3 regions of the Streptomyces sp. P6-2-1 genome follow, and region 2 is predicted to be linked to each of the others. Evidence: riboswitches for the same ligand, from Rfam matches in the RefSeq annotation. Region 2 holds a riboswitch; each other region holds the start of a gene.
The links. A riboswitch is a leader RNA that binds a small molecule or an ion and turns the genes downstream of it on or off. The one in region 2 is predicted to bind S-adenosylmethionine.
Positions count from the first base shown of each region.

Region 1: linked by a shared signal. The riboswitch ahead of thrC (threonine synthase) and the one ahead of ACQYWQ_RS29465 (cell envelope biogenesis protein OmpA) in region 2 are both predicted to bind S-adenosylmethionine.
Region 3: linked by a shared signal. The riboswitch ahead of ACQYWQ_RS06685 (aminotransferase class V-fold PLP-dependent enzyme) and the one ahead of ACQYWQ_RS29465 (cell envelope biogenesis protein OmpA) in region 2 are both predicted to bind S-adenosylmethionine.

Region 1 is NZ_CP192513.1:3,044,843-3,047,094, reverse strand. It holds gene ACQYWQ_RS13075 (glucosyl-3-phosphoglycerate synthase) at 1-748, opposite strand, end outside; SAM riboswitch class I at 968-1,123, shown strand; gene thrC (threonine synthase) at 1,140-2,252, shown strand, end outside.
Region 2 is NZ_CP192513.1:7,015,026-7,017,277, reverse strand. It holds gene ACQYWQ_RS29475 (GNAT family N-acetyltransferase) at 1-329, shown strand, start outside; gene ACQYWQ_RS29470 (OsmC family peroxiredoxin) at 444-866, shown strand; SAM riboswitch class IV at 1,002-1,142, shown strand; gene ACQYWQ_RS29465 (cell envelope biogenesis protein OmpA) at 1,172-1,306, shown strand; gene ACQYWQ_RS29460 (cell envelope biogenesis protein OmpA) at 1,476-2,183, shown strand; gene ACQYWQ_RS29455 (type 1 glutamine amidotransferase) at 2,242-2,252, opposite strand, start outside.
Region 3 is NZ_CP192513.1:1,513,422-1,515,673, forward strand. It holds gene ACQYWQ_RS06685 (aminotransferase class V-fold PLP-dependent enzyme) at 1-796, opposite strand, end outside; SAM riboswitch class IV at 1,039-1,156, opposite strand; gene trpD (anthranilate phosphoribosyltransferase) at 1,289-2,252, opposite strand, start outside.

The DNA.
Region 1 (2,252 bases), 4.0 Mb from region 2:
GTCCGTCCTGGTGGCGGTGCACCCGCACCCCCACGTCCACCTGCGCGAGCGCGTCCAGCCCCACCGTGTGCAGCGCGTCCACGAGGAGACCCAGCTCGACCCCGTACCCCACGGGGAACGGCAGCTGTTCGAGGAGCGAGCGCCGCGCCGCGTACTCCCCGCCCAGCGGCTGCACGAAACCCGAGAGCCGCGGCCAGTGCATATTGAGCAGCGGGCGCGCCATCATCTCCGTCACGCGGCCGCCCTGGCCCGGCTCGGAGCCCAGCGGGCGGTCGTACATCGCCTTCACGAAGTGCACGTCCTGCTCGGCGAGGAGCGGACCGAGGATGCCGGTCACGAAAGCGGACCTGAAGTCCTTGAGATCCGCGTCGACGAAACAGATCAGGTCGCTCTCGGTCGCGAGCAGCGAGCGCCACAGCACCTCGCCCTTGCCCGGCACGGTCGGCAGCCGCGGCAGCACCGCGTCCCTGTGCACGACCCGCGCCCCGGCCGCGCGCGCGACCTCCGCGGTGCGGTCCGTGGAGCCCGAGTCGAGGACGACGAGTTCGTCGACGAGAGGGACGGCGTCGACGAGTTCACGCCGGATGACGTCGACGATCGCGCCGACGGTCGCCTCCTCGTTCAGGGCGGGGAGGACGACGGCCACCGAGGTCCCCGCGGCACGTTTGAGCGCGGCGAGCCGCTCCACGGGCCAGTCGTTCGCGGTCCAGGAGCGGCGCTCCAGCCAGCGTTCCACCTCTTCGATCACGGCGTCTGTCCCCTCGTGCGTGCGGACCCGGTGCCGGGTCCCCGGACTGCCGCCCCTGCGGAGGGCGCCGGTGAGACCTTCATCTCGGCGTGCGGACGGCTCTCTCCACGATCCAGGGCTTCGGTTACAGTCTTGAACAACGCGGGTGACCATCCCATGTCGGGGTGCGCTGTCACCTTGTGTCACAAACGCTCCGGGCCCGAAGCCCGGGTGCCACAACGCTCATCCAGAGGGGCAGAGGGATACGGCCCGTTGAAGCCCCGGCAACCCTCCAGCCAGTCTCCGCGCGGTTCGTCGATACCGCCACCGAAGGCCCTGGCTCGGGAAGGTGCCAATTCCGTCTCGCGGCGAGATGCGCCGCGGGGAAGATGAGGAGAGAGGGCCTCCCCACATGGCTGTGCAAGCCGCCGAAATCCCGCAGAACACCACCTCCGCCGTCGACCTCGGCCCCGCTGTCGCGCTCTCCTGCCGCGAGTGCGGCGAGCGCTTCCCGCTCGGCCCGATCTTCGCCTGCGAGAGCTGCTTCGGTCCTCTTGAGGTCGCCTACGAGCTTCCCTCCGGCGACGTCGAAGAACTGCGCCGCGCGATCGAGGCGGGCCCCAAGAACATCTGGCGTTACGCCCCGTTGCTCCCCGTGCCCGCCGACGTGGCGAGCCACCCCAGCACCAACCCCGGACTCACGCAACTCGTGAAGGCGGACCGGCTCGCCAAGGAACTCGGCGTCACCGGCGGCCTCTACGTCAAGGACGACTCCGGCAACCCCACGCACTCCTTCAAGGACCGCGTCGTCGCGATCGCCGTCGAAGCCGCGCGCGCCTTCGGTTTCACGACCCTGTCCTGCTCGTCGACGGGCAACCTCGCCGGAGCCGTCGGCGCCGCCGCCGCGCGCGCGGGCTTCCGCTCCTGCGTCTTCATCCCGCACGACCTGGAGCAGGGCAAGGTCGTCATGGCGGCCGTCTACGGCGGCGACCTCGTCGGCATCGAGGGCACGTACGACGACGTGAACCGTTTCTGCTCCGAGCTGATCGGCGACCCGCTCGGCGAGGGCTGGGGCTTCGTCAACGTCAATCTGCGCCCGTACTACGGCGAGGGCTCGAAGACGCTCGCGTACGAGATCTGCGAGCAGCTCGGCTGGGAGATCCCCGACCAGATCGTCATTCCGGTCGCTTCCGGCTCGCAGCTGACGAAGATCGACAAGGGGCTGAAGGAACTGATCAAACTCGGCCTCGTCGCGGACAAGCCGTACAAGATCTTCGGCGCCCAGGCCGAGGGCTGCTCGCCGGTGTCGACCGCGTACAAGGCCGGGCACGACGTCGTGCGCCCGCAGAAGCCGAAGACGATCGCGAAGTCCCTCGCGATCGGCAACCCGGCCGACGGCCCCTACGTGCTCGACATCGCCCGCCGCACCGGCGGCGCCGTCGAGGACGTGGACGACGAGCAGGTCGTGGACGCGATCAAGCTCCTCGCGCGCACCGAGGGCATCTTCGCCGAGACGGCGGGCGGC
Region 2 (2,252 bases):
CCGCGCTCGCGGGCGAGGTGAGCCTCAACCTGCGCGACACGCGCGCCCGTCAGGCGGAGATCGGCTGGACGCTCCACCCGGCAGCGGCGGGCCACGGCTACGCGACCGAGGCCGCCCGCGCCCTCGCGGGGCTCGCCTTCACCACCCTGGGCGCCCACCGCGTCCACGCCCGCGTCGACACGGAGAACACCGCGTCCGTCCGCGTCTGCGCACGCCTCGGCATGCGCCGCGAGGCCCACTTGGTGGAGAACGACGTGCGGGAGGGGGAATGGGGCAGCGAGTTCGTGTACGCGCTGCTGGCACGGGAGTTCGCGGCCGCCGGGGAGTGAACGCGGACCGAGGCGGTGCGGGGGCGCTACCGGGCCGCCCGGCACCAGCGTGCGGGCCGCCGCGGGCCCGCCCAGCGTGGGACCGGGGGAGGCACGAGCGCGAAGGAGCGGGGCATGCGGGCGACGGGCTCGTCGGTGTGGAGCGGGACCTTCCACGAGGGCAGCGGTTCGCTCTCGGCGGGGTCGGGGGTGGTGCGCGAGGCGCCGTACACCTTCGCGAGCCGCTTCGAGGGCGCGCCGGGCGCGAGCCCCGAGGAGCTGCTCGCCGCGGGGCACGCGGGCTGCTACAACCACGCCCTCGCCAACATCCTGGACAAGCGCGGCAAGCCCGCCGGCTCCTTCCGCACCCGTGTGGACGTGGACCTGGGCACCGAGGTCGTCAGCCCGCGCGTCCTCGGCGTGCGCATCACCGTGGACGCGGAGATCCCCGGGCTCTCCGATGCGGAGTTCCAGGAGTACGCGGCGCGCGCGGGCCGCACCTGCGCCATCTCCCGCGCGCTCGCGGTCGAGGTGACGGTCGAGGCCGCGCTGCGCTGAGCGCGGGCGCCTCCCCACGGGACACGCGCGCCGCCGCGCACGTCCCGCCCCGTACGCGCGCGTGGCCGCGGTGGGCGGCCACCGCGTGGACACCGTCTTGACGGTCCGTCGTGGCGCCGTGACACTGAGGGGGACGGTCACGATCGTCAGCGCCCGCGCGGAGTGTTCCGCGCGTGGTTCATCGGCCCCGGCCCGCTGACAGGCAACCCTTCGACCGCGATGGGGTGCCCCGGGTGACGACCTGGTCCCGCCACGGCGGCGGGACAAGCGCGGCCCCCGTGGGGTGGCCGGGAGGGGTGGGTGTCATGTCCGGAGTTCTGGCCCGGCGCCGCGCCGACCGCTTCCCCGCGCCCGTACGCCCCCGGCGCCGCACCCTCACCCGCAGGCTCCACATCGACCTGCTGCGCGTGTGCGGGGCGACGGGCCGTCCCGCCCGCTGACGGACCCCCGCCCCCGTCACCACCCCCGGCGCCCCGTGCGCCCCCTGTGCCGTGTCTTCCTCCCCCCTCGTCACCTGGGAGAACCATGTCCGGAACCCTTGCCCCCTCCTCGCCCGCCCTCCCTCTCTGTACCCCCGCGCCCGCCCGGCGCGGCAGTGGCCTGCCGCGTGTGCGCGAGGCGGTCGAGCCCGTCGAGCGGCAGCGCATCGGCGTCGCGGGCGGCCACGGCTTCTACCCGGCCCCGCACCGGTACGCCCTGTACCTGACACCCCGGCGCGCGGACGCGCTGCGCGTCGCCGTGACGGTGCGGCTGCTCGGTCTCGGTGAGACCCTCGCGGTCGTCCCGCTCGAAGGGCCGGGCACACCCGCGTACGAGAACCTGCGCTGCGCCTACGAGGCGACGCGCAGGCACTACGCGGGACCGCTCACCGTGCCCGCCCTGTGCGACCGCTGGACCGGGCGCGTCGTCAGCAACCACACGCCCGACATCCTGCGCGATCTGCACGGCCGCTTCGGGCCCGCGGAGACGGCCGAGTGCGGGGCGTGCGCGCTGCGTCCGGCCGCGCTCGCCGCCGAGACGGACCGGCTCGAAGCGGAGTGGGACTTCACGGGCGCGGTCCCGGGTACGGGGCCGCTCGACGCCGTCGCGGCGCGTTTGCGGCGCGACCCGTACGTGTGCGGCGAACGCCTGACGGCGGCGGATGTCGACGCGTGGTCGGCGCTCGTCGCGCTCTGCGCGCTGCCGGAGACGGGCGGCACACCGCACGAGGCACTCGCGAGGCACTCCGGGCGCGAGGTGCTCACCGCGTGGGCGCGCGGCCTCGCGGGGCGCCCGGCGTTCAAGGAGGCCCTCGCGGAGGCGTACGGGGTGGCGTGAGCGGAGGAGGTACGAGGTGGGGCGAGCGGGCCCGTGCGTGCCGCTCGCCCGGCCCCGTTCACCCCACGA
Region 3 (2,252 bases), 5.5 Mb from region 2:
GCCTGCTCACGGCACGGCTCGCGCCGCCGCCCGCGAGGTAGGGCTCGGCGTCCTCCAGCCAGTCCGCGCGGCCCGCGAGCACCCCGGCGCCGAAGGGCGCGTACAGCTTGTGGCCCGAGAAGGCGACCCAGTCCACGTCGAGGTCCTGGACCGAGACGGGGTGGTGCGGGGCGAGCTGGGCCGCGTCGAGGACGATCCGCGCGCCGTGCGCGTGCGCGACGCGGGCCAGCTCGGCGACGGGCCACAGCTCCCCCGTCACGTTCGACGCGCCCGTGACACACACGAGGGCAGGTCCCCGGCCGGTACGGGCCCTGAGCGCGCCCTCCAGCGTCGTGACGGCGTCCGCGGGGCTGCGCGGGGCGTCGAGGTGGGTCACGGCGGCGGTGCGCCAGGGCAGCAGCGAGGCGTGGTGCTCGGTCTCGAAGACGTACACCTCACAGCCCGCGGGCAGCGCGGCGGCGAGGAGGTTGAGCGAATCGGTCGTGGAGCGCGTGAAGACCAGCTCGTCGTCCGCGCGGCAGCCGAGGAAGGCGGCGACGTCCGCGCGGGCGGTCTCGAACAGCTCGGTGGACAGCTGCGAGAGGTACCCGGCGCCGCGGTGCACGCTGCCGTAGTAGGGGGCGTAGGCGGCGACGTCGTTCCAGACGCGCTCCAGGGCGGGGGCGCTCGCGGCGTAGTCGAGCGCGGCGTACTCGACCTCGCCGCCGGTGACGAGCGGCACGCGCACCTCGCGGCCGAGGACGGGCAGCGGGGCGGCGAGGGCGGCGGTGGCGGAGGCGGTGGCGGAAACAGACATGGCGAACTCCCGTACGTGGAGGCGGAAGGCAGCGGAAGGCGAGCTGCGAGGACGGGGGCGGCGGGCGGTACGAAGGGCCCGGCGGCCCAGGACGGCGAAGGGCGCCGCACCCTGACGTGGTGAAGGGTGTGCGCCCTACGACATTCGCTTGCTCACGGAGAACCGCTCCCTCGACGACCAGGACCCCTGGTGCCTGACGCCGCGAAAGGGAGGTGTGCCAACGCCCCTGACGGGCGCGGAGGGGTCCGCGCTTGCCGCAGACCTCGCTGCCTGCGGCCAGGTCTTCACCCGGGGCACCCCGCCACGGACGGAGGGTTGCCGGACAGCAGGCCGGGGCCGTAGTCGCTGTCACTCATGACCTGCCAGCATCCTGCCACAGGGCCCCGCGCCGGGCCCAGGGGGTTCCAGCATGCGAAACGGGCGGTACGCGCCCGAGGCCCGTACCGCCCGTGCCGGTGAAGCGGCGCCAACCGCCGCCCGCCCCGGTGGCGGTCAGCTGTTGCTCGCCCTGACCCAGCGCTCCAGCGCCGCCTCCGCGGCCCCCGAGTCGAGCGCTTCCGCGGCCCGCGCCATGCCCTCCCCGATCCGGTCCCTCAGCGACTCCCCGCTCGGGCGCAGGGCGGCGAGGGCCGCCGCCGAGTTGAGGAGCACCGCGTCGCGCACCGGGCCGCGCTCGCCCGCGAAGAGGCGGCGGGCGACCTCCGCGTTGTGCGAGGCGTCGCCGCCGCGCAGGGCCGTGACCGGCGAGAGCGTGAGGCCGACGTCGCGCGGGTCGAAGCTCTCCTCGCGCACCGCGCCGTCCTGGACGATCCACACGCGCGAGGTCGCCGCCGTCGTGAGTTCGTCGAGACCGTCGTCGCCCCGGAAGACGAGCGCCGACGAGCCGCGCGCGGCGAGCACCCCGGCCATGATCGGCGCCATCCTCGCGTCGGCCACGCCGGTGGCCTGGGCGCGGACCCGGGCCGGATTGGTGAGCGGCCCGAGGAAGTTGAAGGTCGTACGGATGCCCAGTTCACCGCGTGCCGCGGCGACGTACCGCAGCGCCGGGTGGAACTTCACGGCGAAGCAGAAGGTGATCCCCGCTTCCTCCGCGACCTGCGCGACCCGCTCCGGGCTCAGCTCCAGGTTGACGCCGAGCTTCTCCAGGACGTCGGAGGCCCCCGAGGCCGACGAGGCGGCGCGGTTGCCGTGCTTGACGACCTTCGCGCCCGTCCCCGCGACGACCACGGCGGACATCGTCGAGATGTTGACGGTCTTGGCCCCGTCCCCGCCGGTACCGACGATGTCGACGGCGTCGCCGGGGACGTCGATGGTGCGGGCGTGCGCGTACATCGCCTCGACGATGCCGCTGATCTCCTCGACGGTCTCGCCCTTGGCGCGCAGGGCCACGGCGAAACCGGCGATCTGCGCGTCGGTCGCCTCGCCCCGCATGATGCGGTCCATCGCCCAGGCGGTG